Regions from separate parts of the Kitasatospora sp. NPDC048662 genome, predicted to be linked through region 3. Evidence: riboswitches for the same ligand, from Rfam matches in the RefSeq annotation. Region 3 holds a riboswitch; each other region holds the start of a gene.
What was found. Region 3 has a riboswitch for cobalamin ahead of ACZ6R9_RS22940 (cobalamin biosynthesis protein). Riboswitches for the same ligand answer to the same signal wherever they lie in the genome.
Positions count from the first base shown of each region.

Region 1: another riboswitch for cobalamin. It lies ahead of ACZ6R9_RS12365 (acyl-CoA thioesterase); the one in region 3 lies ahead of ACZ6R9_RS22940 (cobalamin biosynthesis protein).
Region 2: another riboswitch for cobalamin. It lies ahead of ACZ6R9_RS07680 (ribonucleoside-diphosphate reductase subunit alpha); the one in region 3 lies ahead of ACZ6R9_RS22940 (cobalamin biosynthesis protein).
Region 4: another riboswitch for cobalamin. It lies ahead of nicT (Nickel transporter NicT); the one in region 3 lies ahead of ACZ6R9_RS22940 (cobalamin biosynthesis protein).

Region 1 is NZ_JBVJHA010000003.1:396,706-400,211, reverse strand. It holds gene ACZ6R9_RS12370 (putative Ig domain-containing protein) at 1-258, opposite strand, end outside; gene ACZ6R9_RS12365 (acyl-CoA thioesterase) at 566-1,003, opposite strand; cobalamin riboswitch at 1,051-1,269, opposite strand; gene ACZ6R9_RS12360 (sulfurtransferase TusA family protein) at 1,501-1,782, opposite strand; gene ACZ6R9_RS12355 (MFS transporter) at 1,779-3,053, opposite strand; gene ACZ6R9_RS12350 (flavin monoamine oxidase family protein) at 3,241-3,506, shown strand, end outside.
Region 2 is NZ_JBVJHA010000002.1:381,912-385,417, reverse strand. It holds gene ACZ6R9_RS07680 (ribonucleoside-diphosphate reductase subunit alpha) at 1-1,266, opposite strand, end outside; cobalamin riboswitch at 1,439-1,599, opposite strand; gene ACZ6R9_RS07675 (hypothetical protein) at 1,691-1,825, opposite strand; gene ACZ6R9_RS07670 (GlxA family transcriptional regulator) at 2,116-3,108, shown strand; gene ACZ6R9_RS07665 (histidine phosphatase family protein) at 3,116-3,506, opposite strand, start outside.
Region 3 is NZ_JBVJHA010000008.1:222,785-226,290, reverse strand. It holds gene ACZ6R9_RS22950 (alpha/beta fold hydrolase) at 1-926, opposite strand, end outside; gene ACZ6R9_RS22945 (hypothetical protein) at 1,496-2,002, opposite strand; cobalamin riboswitch at 2,176-2,305, shown strand; gene ACZ6R9_RS22940 (cobalamin biosynthesis protein) at 2,337-3,287, shown strand.
Region 4 is NZ_JBVJHA010000011.1:160,962-164,467, forward strand. It holds gene ACZ6R9_RS26310 (DUF6445 family protein) at 1-614, shown strand, start outside; cobalamin riboswitch at 695-890, shown strand; gene nicT (Nickel transporter NicT) at 943-2,037, shown strand; gene ACZ6R9_RS26320 (EamA family transporter) at 2,045-2,890, opposite strand; gene ACZ6R9_RS26325 (helix-turn-helix domain-containing protein) at 3,016-3,506, shown strand, end outside.

The sequences.
Region 1 (3,506 bases), on a different contig from region 3:
GCTGGTCTCGCTGCTCGGGTTGGCGTTCTGCGCCAGCGGGTCGGGCTGGCTGGTGGAGATGATCCAGTCCGCGTTGCCCGCGGTCTCCGCCTTGGTGTTGTCGAACAGCACCCGCTTCGGGGTGGTGGCGGCGGCCGCGGCGGCGTTCTTGGGGGTGGCCGCGGTGGCGTGCTGCGGGACGGCGCTCGCGCCGGCGGCGACCACCAGTGCGGTGGCGGCGAGGGCCAGCGGGCGGGCGGCCTTCCACGTTCTGATCATCTGTCAATCTCCTCGAACCACAGGAACCATGGGGGTGCGGGTGCGCCTGCGCTACGCGCGTAGGCGGGCACACGCTGCCATGGTGGGGTAATCGGAGCTTGAACGGAACATGTCGATCACACGCCGTCCGCAATGATGCGGTTTGTCCCCACGTGATGGTGATCACTCAAAGCCGCGAGCCCGGAACGCCAGGTGGGACGGCGTTCCGGGCTCGGGGCTCAGGGCTCGGGCTCGGGGCTCGGGCTCGGGGCTCGGGCTCGGGGCTCGGGCTCGGGGCTCGGGCTCGGGCTCGGGTGGTGACGAGGTGTCAGGCAGCTGCGGGTTCGAGCAGGGCCGGGACGGGGCGCGGGTGGCTGTCGGCGTCGATGGCGACGAACGTGAGCCTTCCGGTGGCGACCCGGGTGACCGGGCCGGTGGCGTTCCAGCGCTCGGCGGTGACGGTGACGTGGACAGTCATCGAGGTACGCCCGGCCCGCTCCAGCTCGGCGTGCGCGGTGAGCAGGTCGCCGGCCCGGACGGGGGCGAGGAAGGTCATGCCGTCCACGGCGGCGGTGACGGCCGGGCCTTCGGCGTGCCGGGCGGCAGCGGCGGCCGCGGCGTCGTCGATGAGCTTCATCACCACGCCGCCGTGGATGGTGCCGTAGAGATTGGTGTCGTGCTCACTCATGATGTGCGCGAGCGTCACCTGGGACGCCTGCGCGGGCTTGGCGGCGGACACCACGGGTGCGACGGTCTGATCTGCCACGTCAACTCTCCTTCGCGAGTCGCGGCTTGGGCGATCCGCGGCACCGGTGGGCGCTGCGGGCGGCGGCAGGTCTTCGGACTCGCGGACATCTCCCGTGGAGGGCCTGCCTACTGGCCGTCGCTTCCCGGACCGGTCGGGCCCAGTGCGTGTGACGGCGGTCGTTCCCGCTCACCGCTGCGAGGCAGTCCTGGACTCGCACCAGGTTCCCTCTTACGACGCCCCTGCCCTGGCTCGGACGGGTGCGAACCGCTGCCCGACCAGCCTATATCCCCGCCGGAGGTGCTCAGTCCGCCCGGCGGTCAAGGGGGCCGCCAGCCTGCCGGACGACGCCACGGGGCGTCCACGCGGGGCGGGGCGGCGTGAGTCGCAGCGCACAGGCCTCGGCGACGACGGGAGCAGGACGTGGTGGCAGGCCCGGAGCGCTCCCGTCCGACGGTCGGGCCCACGGCAGTTGGTGCACCCGGCGGCCGCGCGAGTGGCGGCCCGGCCGGGGGCGGTCAGGGGGTCGGGCGGTGCCAGGGGGCGTCGGGGCGGGTGGGGGTGGGGTTGGCGGTCAGGCGCAGGGCGTAGGTGTCGGTGGTGACGGGGCCGAGGTAGTGGTGGCCGGTGAGGTGGCACCAGGCGGGGAGGTCGAGGGGGGCGGCGGGGTCGGTGGCGTGGATGTGGACGAGGGTGCCGGCGGGGGCGTCGGCGATGGCGGCGCGCAGCCGCAGGAGCAGGGTGACGCAGAGCAATCCGCGTCCGTCGATGGTGAGTTGGGGGGTCTGGTGGTCCGTCATCGTCGGGCCCGGGTGGCTGCGGTGGCGAGGGCGGGGAGGGTCAGCAGGGCGACCAGGCCGCCGCCGAAGGCGAGGACGGGGTAGCCGGCCAGGTCGACGACGGCGCCGGAGGCGAGGCCGCCGGTGGCGCCGGAGATGGCGATGGCGACGTCGACGCTGCCCTGGGTCTTGGCGCGGGTGGCGAGCGGGACGGCGTCGGTGAGGATCGCGGTGCCGGAGACCAGGCCGAAGTTCCAGCCGAGGCCGAGCAGGACGAGTGCGAGGGCGAGCAGCGGGAGGGAGCCTGCGGGGGCGAGGGCGGCGAGCACGCCGGCCGCGAGCAGGGTGAGTCCGGCGGCGGCGCCGACGGTGAGCGGGCCGTGCCGGTCGACCAGGCGTCCGGTGAGCGGGGAGGGCAGGTACATCGCGGCGACGTGCAGGGCGATGACGAACCCGGCTGCGGCGGTGCCCTGTCCGGCGTCGTGCATGTGGACGGGCGTCATGGTCATCACGCCGACCATGACGAGCTGGGTGACCACCATCACCTGCGCTCCGAGCAGGACGCGATTGCGGGTGCGGGCCGTTGACGTGCCGTCGGCGGTGTCCGCCGGGGTCTCGGCGGCCGGGGCCGCCGCGGCGGCGGCGCGGGCGAGCAGCAGCGGGTCGGGGCGCAGCCGGGTGGCGAGGACGAGCGCGGCGGCGGCGTAGGCCACGCCGCCCAGCAGGAACGGTCCGGCGAGTCGGGGCAGGTGCAGGGCCTCGGCGAGGTCGCCGGTGGGGGCGGCGAGGTTGGGGCCGAGGACGCCGCCGAGGGTGGTGGCGACCAGCACGGTGGAGATCGCCCGGGCGCGGTGTCCGGGGGCGGCGAGGTCGGCCCCGGCGTACCGGGCCTGGAGGTTGGTGGCGGTGCCGGCGCCGTAGACGAACAGCGCGAGGAACAGCAGGACGGGGCTGTCGAGCGCGGCGGCGGCGATCACGCCGACGCTGCCGACGGCGCCGGTGGCGTACCCGAGGGCGAGTCCGGGGCGGCGGCCGCGGGCCGCGGATATTCGGCTGACCGCGATCGCCGTGAGCGCGCTGCCGGCGGTGAACAGCGCACTGGGCAGCCCGGCCAGCCCGGTGCTGCCGAGCATGTCCTGGGCGAGCAGCGCGCCGACGGTGATGCCGGCGGCCAGCCCGGCACCGCTGAGGATCTGGGAGGTGACCAGGACCCGCAGGATGTGCCGCTGAACGGCGGGGTCGGCGGCGAGTTCGGCAGGTGGCGGCGCGGTGGTGCTGGTCTCTGACGTCACGGCTCTCCTCGGTTATCCAAAGTTTCGTGGAATATCCTAACGACCCCTCGCCGCAAAACCGCCCGGCGCACAGTTGGGGACGGGGCGCGCCGGGTGAGTGCGGCAAGCGCCCCCCTGGCGGGTGGTGAAAGGGGCCAGGTGGGCGGAGCGCGCGTCCCGGGGTGCGCGGCGCTGCCAAGGTGGGGCGGTGATCTCTCGACGCGGACTGCTCTTTGCTTCTGGCGGCGCGGCGGCCGCCGCCGCCCTGACCGGCCCCGGGGCCGGAATCTCTCGTGCGGCGGACGCGGCCCCGCCCGACCCGGCGCGGAAGGCGGCGGCGCTGATCATGGCGCGCCGGATCCTGCTGACCGACGCCGACCACAACGACCTGACCCTGGAGTACCTGAAGCTGCTGACCGGCCGTCAGCGCGTGAAGAAGACCGAGACGCGCGACGTGCTGGTGGTCGGCGCGGG
Region 2 (3,506 bases), on a different contig from region 3:
CTGGTTGGCGGCCCGGTTGGAGGCGTCCTTGAAGGTCATCCAGCCGTTGCCGGTCTGCGCCAGGGTGCGCATCATCCGGGCGTACAGGGTCTGCGCGGGGATGGTGCGCACGGCTTTGCCGGCCAGCTCGGCCTTGCGGTAGGCCTCGTCGAAGTCGGCGCCCCACAGGTCGACCAGCTCGGGGACGTCCGCCGGGGAGAACAGCGACCAGTCCTCGTTGGCGTTCACGCGGCGCATGAACTCGTCCGGGATCCAGTGCGCCAGGTTCAGGTTGTGGGTGCGCCGGGCCTCCTCGCCGGTGTTGTCGCGGAGCTCCAGGAACTCCTCGATGTCGGCGTGCCAGGTCTCCAGGTACACGCAGGCCGCGCCCTTGCGCCGTCCGCCCTGGTTGACCGCCGCCACGGAGGAGTCCAGGGTGCGCAGGAACGGGACGATGCCGTTCGACTTGCCGTTGGTGCCGCGGATCAGCGAGCCGCGGGAGCGGATCCGCGAGTAGGACAGGCCGATGCCGCCGGCGTGCTTGGACAGCCGGGCGATCTGCGCGTAGCGGTTGTAGATCGAGTCCAGGTTGTCCAGCGGCGAGTCCAGCAGGTAGCAGGAGGACATCTGCGGGTGCCGGGTGCCGGAGTTGAACAGCGTCGGGGAGCTGGTCAGGTACTCCAGGCGGCTCATCAGCTTGTACAGCTCGGCCACCTCCAGCACCGACTGCTCGGAGGTGCCGACCGCCAGGCCCGCCGCGACGCGCAGCAGGAAGTGCTGCGGGGTCTCCACCACCTTGCGGGTGATCGGGTGGCGCAGCAGGTAGCGGGACTGCACGGTGCGCAGGCCGAAGTACTCGAAGCGGTCGTCGCCGGCGGCGTCGATCAGCGAGTCGAACAGCTCGGTGTGGGCGGCGACGAACTCGGCGGTCGCGTCGCCGATCAGGCCCTCGGCGTGGCCGACGGCGATCGAGGCGGAGAACGAGGTGACGCCCTGGGAGGCGGCCTCGTCGGCGATCTCCATCGCGAGCAGGCGGGCGGCCAGCTTCGAGTACTGCGGGTCCTCGGCGATCATCGACGCGGCGGCCTCCACGGCCAGCCCGCGCAGCTCGGCGAAGTCCGAGCCCGCGTGGCGGCCGCGCAGCGCGGCGGCGGCGACGTGGCCGGGGTCCACCTGGGGGAGGTCGGTGCTGCGGTCGGTGAGCAGCCGAAGCAGCGCCGCACCGGGGTCGGTGAAGGCGTCGGCGGAACCCTGGGACGGCAGGGTGACTGAGGCGGCGACGGTCAAGGCGCACTCTCTCCTGTGGCGGCGGCGGACGTGGCTCAAGGTGTCCGGTGGCGCGCGTGCGGCAGGGGAGGACGGCACGCCGAAAACGCTCGATCGGCGCGCGAAAGACCCACCCCCGGCCCGCCCGCGAGGCCGGACGGCAAAGCTGTGCTGCATGGCGTCTGCGGGGATGCCGTGTCGCACACCGTCAGCAGGTCCTCGGACTGCGCGGGCGTCGCTACAGCCCGCTCACCGTTGCGGGGCAGTCCCGGATTCGCACCGGGTTCCCCTGCTTCGACAGCGAGGTCGAGCATACATGTTGTGGCGGCTGGAGCTGGCGGCACCAGATGTAGTAGCGCGTGTCGCGTCAGAGGTGCCGCGCGTAGACAACGGAAACCACGCCGGAGCCACCAGGGAACCGCCGCAGAACCGTCGCAGAACCGCCTCAGAACCGCATCGTGCAGACCATCAGGTCCACGCCCGGGGCCGCCTCCCAGTCCCGCTCGGGGGCGCGGAGGAAGCCCAGAGCATCGTAGATCCGGTGCGCCGCGGTCATCTGCGGCCGGGTGGAGGACGCCATCCCGGCCAGCTCGGGTTCCCGGCTGCGGTCGATCGCCGCGCGGTGTCCCGGAGGAGCTCGGCGTGGCCGGACCCGGGGCGGGTGCGGCCGTCGCCGGCGAAGGCTTCGACGCCGACCTCCCCGGCTCCGGCGAGATCGTGGTCCGGGGCGCGGCGGACGGTCGGGGAGTGCACCCGGACAGTGTGCCGGACGGCTCGCGGCGCGGTTCGGCCAGGTCCCGGTCAGGGGTGGGGCAGTGCTGGCAGGAACGCGCCGTTGCCGCGAAATCCCGCCACTGCCATGCTGGGCCGATGCTGAAGAACGTCGCGGTGATCGTGCTGGAGGACATCCACCCCTTCGAACTGGGCGTGGCCTGCGAGGTGTTCGGCATGGACCGCAGCGCCGCCGGCCTGCCCGGGTACGAGTTCGGCCTGGTCGGCGACCGGCCCGGCCCGATGCGCACCCACGCCGGCTTCGCGGTGCAGGTGCCCCACGGCCCGGAGCGGCTCGCCGAGGCGGACCTGGTGATCGCCGCCGCCACCGGCATCCGCGAGCACTACCCCGAGGCGCTGTGCGAGGCGCTGCGGGCCGCCCACGCGCGCGGCGCGCACCTGCTGTCGATCTGCTCCGGCAGCTTCCTGTTCGGCGCCGCCGGCCTGCTGGACGGCCGCCGCAGCACCACGCACTGGCAGTACGCCCACCTGATGGCCGAGCGCTTCCCACTGACCACCGTCGAACCCGACGTGCTGTACGTGGACGACGACCCGGTGATCACCTCGGCCGGCACCGCCGCCGGCATCGACGCCTGCCTGCACCTGGTGCGCAAGGTGCAGGGCGCCGAGGTGGCCCGGGAGATCGCCCGCCGGATGGTGGTCGCCCCGCACCGCGACGGCGGGCAGGCGCAGTTCATCAACCGCCCGCTGCCCGAGAGCGACGGCGACTCGCTGGCCGGGACGCTGGAGTGGATGCGCCGCCGCCTCGACCGGGAGGTCAGCGTGGACGACCTCGCCCGGCACGCCCACATGTCCCCGCGCACCTTCGCCCGGCGCTTCCAGCAGGAGACCGGCACCACCCCGCACCGGTGGCTGACCGGCCAGCGGGTGCTGCTCGCGCAGCGCCTGCTGGAGTCCACCGACGAGAGCGTGGACGCCGTCGCCGCCCGCTGCGGCTTCGGCAACGCCGCCACCCTGCGGCACCACTTCGGCCGCCGCCTCGGCACCACCCCGCAGGCCTACCGGCGGGCCTTCGGCGGCCCGGGCGGACCCGGGGGGCCGGGGCGGGCCGCCGAGCGGCAGCCCGCCTGACGGCCGTTCAGGACAGGTGCGAGGTCTGGTTCCAGCCGGACGGCCGCAGCCGGCCCTCGCGGGCCCGCCACACGCTGGTCGAGCAGTTGCCCACCGGCGGCAGCGCCAGCAGCTCCTCCTCGCCCAGCCGGTCCAGCACATGACGCAGCATCAGCACCGTGCAGTCGTGGGCGACCAGCAGCACCGGCCGGCCGGCCTCCTCCTCGTTCAGGTCGCGCAGCAGACCGCGCACCCGCAGCGCCACGTCCAGCCAGGACTCGCCGCCGGGCGGCCGGTAGTACAGCTCGCCCATCCGCCGCCGGCGTTCCGCCTCGGCGGGGTGGTCGCGTTCGATGGCGGCCTTGGTGAGCATCTCCAGCACGCCCAACTCGCGGTCGCGCAGCCGCTCGTCGTAGCGG
Region 3 (3,506 bases):
GCGGGCGAGCGGAGGTCGGTGCCGGCCGCGATCCGGGCGAAACCGGCCAGGTCCACGCCGGTGCGGCCCTGCGCGGCGAGGGTGCCGAGCTCGGCGAGCATCGGGGACGCGCCGCCCCAGACGGCCGCCCGGCGCACCGAGTCCTCCCAGTCCAGCACCGGGGAGTCCAGCACCAGTCCGGCGATCTGCCCCCGGTGGGCGGAGTGCGCGGCGGTGTGCAGGGCGATGGTCGCGCCGACCGACCAGCCGCACAGCACCACGTTGCGCGCGCCGAAGTCCAGCGCGGTGCGGATCGCCGCGTCGACGTCCTGCCACTCGGCCTCGCCGAAGTGCGCCAGCCCGTCCGGCGGGGCGGGGGCGCCGGCGTCACCCCGGTAGGTGACCGTCAGGGAGGGCATCCGCAGCGAGCGCAGCAGCGGCAGGACGGGCAGCGCCTGCGAGCGGTCGGCGGCCGCGCCGTGGATCAGCACCATCCAGGTGCCGCGAACCCCGGAGGTGCGCCAGGCCGGGAAGGCGCCGAGCTCGCCGGCCACAACGGTCTCGGCGAAGTCCAGGCCGAGCGCGGTGCGCGGGTCACCGATCAGCACCCGGGGCGTGAGCCGAACCTCGGTGCCGACGGTCAGCGTCCCGTACTCGGCCCGCTCCAAGCGCCGGGTGACCTGCCCGCCCCCGGAGCCGAGCACCTCGCCGACCACGGCGTGGCCGCCCTCGTCCCACTCCAGCCCGTAGTGCCCGCGCCGGACGGTGTCCGCGGTCGCGGTCAGCGCCACCCGGCCCGGACCGAGCTCCAGCACGGTGACCGGCGGCTGCACGACCGCACCCGGCTGCACCACCTGGTCCGACACCTTCCGGCCCAGGAGCAGGAACGCCGCCGCTCCGGTCCCTGCGGCGGCGGCTGCGACAACGGCGGCGGTTCCCCAACGCATGGCGGTCTCCCGGGGGCTGACAGTCCTGTGCCCTCCAGTGCACCCGCCCGCAGGCCGTCCGGCGAATCGGGGCGGCACCGCGGGTGACGTGCCGGCGCGGGGCCGGCCGGATGGCGCGGGCCCGGTCGCGGACGTCGGGCGCGGGGTGACGGCGCAGTCGTCCAGCAGCCGGCGCCAGGGCTCGGACCAGCGGCCGGGGCGGGGCGGCGAGGGCGCCTCGGCGGCGGGCCGGCGCGCCGCGGCTGGGGCGGGGCGGTGTCCTACAGGGAGGCGGCCGCAGCGCTGAAGGCACTTGGTGCCCGGGCGCGCAGGGACGGCTCGGTCGGCAGGATCACGGCGGCGGCCCGGCGGAGGTGGTCCGGTCGGTGAGCTCCGCTCCGGGGGTGTCCAGGACGGCCTGCGGGTGGCGGCGGCCGAGCGGGGCGGTGAAGTTCACGGCGTGGACGGACGCGGGCAGTTTGCCGCGCTGCGGTCGCCGGTGGAGGCGACGCGGAGCAAGGGCGGATGCGCGCGACGGGCCTGGCGGCGGAGGCGTTGCGCGGGCGGGTGCGCCGAACGGGGGGCCGGGGTCAGTGCTTGCAGGCCTTGGCCTGGAACTCCGCCACGGGGACGGTGGAGGTGGAGGTGCTGCCGTCGGAGGCGGTGCGGTGGTAGCGGACGTTGCCCGGCGTGAGCTGCTCCAAGTCCTCCGGGGTGAAGTCGACGTGCGTCGACGACCGGGAGCTGTCCTTGGTCCAGCCGTAGAGGTGGTAGGTGGTCCCGGCGTCGAGTGGGGCGGCGGACTTGCCGGTCTCCCAGCCCTCGGCGGGTGCGTCCAGGGTCCAGGTGGTCAGCCCGGGCCGGAGGGCGGAGTGGGCGGTCCAGGTTCCGATCGTTTCCTCGTGGCTGCCCTCGCTGGTGTAGAGGGTCGCTCCGTCGATCCGGTCGCCGCAGACCAGCAGGACGCCCAGCGGGTGGCCGTCCTCGGTCACGGATATCCCGGCGACGGCGTCGCTCGGGACGGTGCACCCCGAGGTCGCGGCCAGCGCGGCCAGGACCGCGGCGATCTGCGCGGCGCGCCGGGCCAGTTGTCGCACGGTGTCTCCCCCGGTGTCCCGCCGGTCCGGACCGTCCGGGTGGCGAATGTGGCTGCATCCTAGGGCGTCCGGATGCGCTCTGACCTCGGCGCCGGCGGTGGGCCGGTGTCCGACGGGGTGTGACCAAACGCTCCGGCGGCCTCGGTTGACTGCCGCGAAGCGGGCGTGGTGGGATCTTCGGGCCAAACGGAGGCAAGCAGAGGAAGCCGGTGCGAGTCCGGCGCGGTCCCGCCACTGTGACCGGACACCCCGCGCGGGGGTGACCGGAAGTCAGGAGACTCTGGCCCCCGTTCCGTCGATCCAGGGCGCGGACCCTGAGTGAGGACACAACGCCATGCGGGCTGCCCCGTACCTGGTGGGCGCGGTCGCGGGGTATCTCGCGGACGCCCGGCTCGGAGACCCCCGGCGCGGACACCCCGTCGCGCTGTTCGGCACCGCCGCGGGACGGCTGGAGCGCCGGCTGTGGCGCGACCACCGCGGGGCCGGCGCACTGCACACCGCACTCGCCGTCGGCGCCGTCGCGGGCGGGGCGGCGCTCGCCGCGCGGGCCGTCCGTCGCTCGCCGCTCGCCGCGGCAGCACTGACCGCCGGTGCGACCTTCACCGTCCTGGGCGGGACGTCACTCACCCGGGAGGCCCGGGCCATCGGGCGTTCGCTGGCCGCCGAGGATCTGACGGCCGCTCGGGAACGGCTGCCGCACCTGTGCGGACGCGACCCCTCCGGGCTGGACGAGCAGCAGGTCGCCCGGGCGGTGGTCGAGTCGGTCGCGGAGAACACCGCCGACGCGGTCGTCAACGCCCTGGTGTGGGGCGGCCTGGCGGGCGTCCCGGGGCTGCTGGCGTTCCGGGCCGTGAACACGCTCGACGCGATGGTCGGCCACAAGTCGGCCCGCTACCGCCGCTTCGGCTGGGCCGCCGCCCGCCTCGACGACCTCGCCGGGTGGCCCGGGGCCCGGCTCACCGCCCTGCTGACCGTCGCCGCGTCCGACTCCCCCGCCCGGACCTGGCGGGTCTGGCGCCGGGACGGCTCCGCCCACCCGAGCCCCAACGCGGGCCAGGCGGAAGCCGCGTTCGCCGGTGCGCTCGGCGTGCAACTGGGCGGGACGCTGCGCTACGGCGAGCGCGTCGAGCACCGGCCGGTCCTGGGCGCGGGCCTCCCGCCGGTCGGCCCGGCCGACATCGACCGCGCCTGCCGCCTCTCCCGCCGGGTCGGCGCACTGGCCCTGGGCGTCACCACCGCCACGCGCTACCTGATCCTCGCCCGGCGCGGCCGGCGGTCGAAGTGACTGCGCCGCTGGACGCGGATCTCTGGAAGCGGCCGGTGCAATTGGATGTGACGGAGGGAGACTTCGGCATGCCGCCGTCTCCCGCCTCGCGCAGTTCCTCGCGTCCCTTGCTCCCGCGCGACGCGGCACTCGCGTGCGGGCGGGCGGTGCAACTGGCCCCGGCGTGGTGCGGCTTCGGCATGCCGCCGTCTCCCGCCTCGCGCAGTTCCTCGCGCCCCT
Region 4 (3,506 bases), on a different contig from region 3:
GCGACTACTGGGTGCTGGACGACGTCCTCCCGGACCCGGACGCGGTGCGCGCCCGGCACCTGGCCCGCACCGACTGGGACGAGGGGTACCCGCACAAGCCGGAGTCCTGGCCGGGGCTGCGGGCGATGCCCGGCCTGGAGCCGGACGAGTTGGCACACGTCGAGAAGCTGGTGCGGGAGACCGTGCAGGTGCCGCGGATCTGGGCGCTGAGCGAGGCCGAGGGCGGCACGTTCAACCACAACTGCGTGCAGGTGGTGGGGGCGGGGGAGTGCGAGCCGCGCCCGCACACCGATTCGCGTTCGCTGTGCCGCTACGCCGCCGTGCTGTACCTCAACCCGAACGTGCCGAAGCGGTGCGGGACGAGTTTCTACCGGCAGAGCCTGCCCGGGGGCCGGCTCGGCGGGAACACCGTGGTCGCCCCGCACAACAACCTGGTGGACGCGCTCGGCACCCGTTTCGTCCCGCCGGACTCGTTCACCGAGGACCTGGCCGTCCCGCACCGCTACAACCGGCTGCTGCTGTACACCGCCAACCTGATGCACACCGCCACCGAGTACTACGGCGCCACGCTGGACGAGAAGCGGATGACCTGCGTGTTCTTCTGGATGGCGTGACGCGCCGTCAACCGGCCGGGTGGGAGTGATCTGCGACACCCGCGGACGGGTCCGGTCTTGCCGCTGCGCCCGGGGCGGTTCTACGGTGGTCGGGCCGTGGTGTTCGGGAAGCCGGTGCACTGTGCCCGTCACAGGAGTCCGGAGCGGCCCTCGCCACTGTGATCGGGGAGTCGTCGGCTCCCACCTCGTGCCACTGGCCGTTCGCGGCCGGGAAGGCCGGGCGCCGACGCCGAACACCCCGTCAGCCAGGAGACCGGCCACGGCATCTCACGAAGTGATCCACGAGGTGCTGGAGCGTGATGCGCGGATGACCGCGTCCGATTCGACCATGCCCGGAAACGTCCCGGGCTCCCCTCTTCCTGCTTTCCGCTGGCGTCGCGAGGACACCTGGCGCACGGCCGGCCTGATGGCGGTGATCCTGGCCCTGCACGTGGCGGCGTTCGGGACGCTGCTGTTCCTGGTGGTGCCGGAGAAGTACCAGGTGGGTACCCAGGTGTTCGGGGTGGGCCTGGGCATCACCGCCTACACCCTGGGCATGCGGCACGCCTTCGACGCCGACCACATCGCGGTGATCGACAACACCACCCGCAAGCTGATGGCGGACGGCCGCCGGCCGGTCTCGGTGGGCTTCTGGTTCGCCCTCGGGCACTCCTCGATGGTGGTGCTGATGGCCGCGCTGGTGGCCGGCGGGGCCGCGCTGGCGGGCACGCTGATGGACAAGGACTCGACGACCCATCAGGTGCTGGGCACCATCGGCACCACCGCCTCGGGGGCGTTCCTGTACCTGATCGCGGCGCTCAACCTGGTGGCCCTGCTGGGCATTCTGCGGGTGTTCCGGGCGATGCGGGCCGGCGTGTACGACGAGGCCGAGCTGGAGAAGCACCTGAACTCCCGGGGCTTCCTGGCCCGGGTGCTGAACCGGGCGACCCGGTCGATCACCCGGCCCGGCCAGATGTTCCCGGTGGGCATGGTGCTGGGCCTGGGCTTCGACACCGCCACCGAGGTCACTCTGATGGTGATGGCGGGTTCGGGCGCGGCGTCCGGCGTGCCCTGGTACGCGATCGCCTGCATGCCGCTGCTGTTCGCGGCCGGGATGAGCCTGTTCGACACCCTGGACGGCACGTTCATGAACTTCGCCTACCAGTGGGCGTTCTCCAACCCCGTCCGCAAGGTGTACTACAACCTGACCATCACGGGGCTGTCGATCGCAGTGGCCTTCGTGATCGGCACCATCGAGCTGGTCACGGTGCTGCACGACAAGTTCGGGCTGGACGATCCGGTGTCCGGCTGGATCGCCGGACTGAGCCTGGACAACGTGGGTTTCGTGATCGTCGGCCTGTTCGTGGTGGTGTGGGCGGCGGCGATCGGCTACTGGCGGATCGCCCGCCGTTCCAAGGCGTTCTCCGGAGCGGGCACGTTCTGACGGAACGTCAACCGGCGGCCAGGATCAGCGTTCCGGCGACGGCCAGCCCGGCGCCGACCACCTGGACCCGCAGCAGGCGTTCCTTGAGCAGGCCGCGCGCCATCAGCGCCGTCACCACCGGGTAGAGCGAGGCCAGCACCGCCGCCACCGCGACCGAGCCCAGCTGGGTGGCGGCGGTGTACAGGCCGTTCGCGGCCACGTCGGCGACGCCGACGGCGGTCAGCGAGGGCAACGAACGGGCCGCGCCGCGCAGTTCGAGCGGCTCCCGGCCGGCGGCGGCGGCCAGCATGCCGATGCCGACCACCGCGTTGGTCAGTCGTTGCACGCACAGCGTCAGCAGCAGGCCGCCGTCGGCGCCGGCGTGCCCGATCAGGGCGAGCGCCGCGCCGAACGCGAACGCGGCGGAGAGGGTGAGGACCAGGACCCGGCGGCTCACGGCCGGTCCGCCGCGCTGCGGGCCGCCGGCCAGCGCGACCCCGGAGATCGCCACCAGGATCCCCAACCCCTGGACGGCGCCCGGCCGTTCACCGAGGAACAGGCCCACCCCGATCGGCACCAGCACGCCGACGGTGGCCAGCGGCGACACCACGCCCATCGGCCCGAGCGCCAGCGCCCGGTAGAAGGCGAGCAGCGCGATGGGCCCGATCACCCCGGCCGCGACGGCGTACCAGAGCGCGGGCCCGGCGTCCGTCCAGCCGCCGGTGGCGGTGACGGCCAGTACGAGGACCAGGGCCGCCGCGGTCTGCGAGAGCACCACCACGCCGAGCGCGGGCAGGCGGCGGGTGATCGCGCCGCCGCCGTAGTCGGCGACGCCCCAGAGCAGGCTGGCGAGCAGCGCGAAGGCGGCGCTCATGAGGGCGTCGGGCGGGGAGCGGGGGGCAGCATGATGGACTCCGCAGTACAGTCGGTGGATCTGTCCTGCCGCCGCAGCATAGTTCAGCCAACTGAACCGACCCAACTAAAATATTGGACTCAAGCGTGCCGGAACCCGATCTCGTCACCCAGGCCCTCGCCCGCAACCTCAAGCGGCTGCGCACCGAGCGCGGCCACACCCTGGACGCCCTCGCGGCCCGCTCCGGCGTCAGTCGCGGCATGGTGGTCCAGATCGAGCAGGCCCGCACCAACCCCAGTGTCGGCACCGTGGTCCGGCTCGCCGACGCCCTCGGCGTCTCGATCGCCCGACTGCTCGACTACGACGAGACCTCGGTGGTGCGGATCATCCCCGCCGAGGAGGCCGTGCGGCTGTGGAGCGGCCCGGAGGGCGGCAGCGGCATCCTGCTGAACGGCATCGAGGCCCCCGGCCCGCTGGAGCTGTGGACCTGGCACCTGCGGCCCGGCGAGACCCACGCCTCCGACCCGCACCCGGCCGGCACCGTCGAGATCGCCCGGATCGACGAGGGCGAACTCACCCTGGTCCTCGACGGCCGCGCCCACCTCATCCCGGCCGGCTCCACCGCCTCCTACGAGGC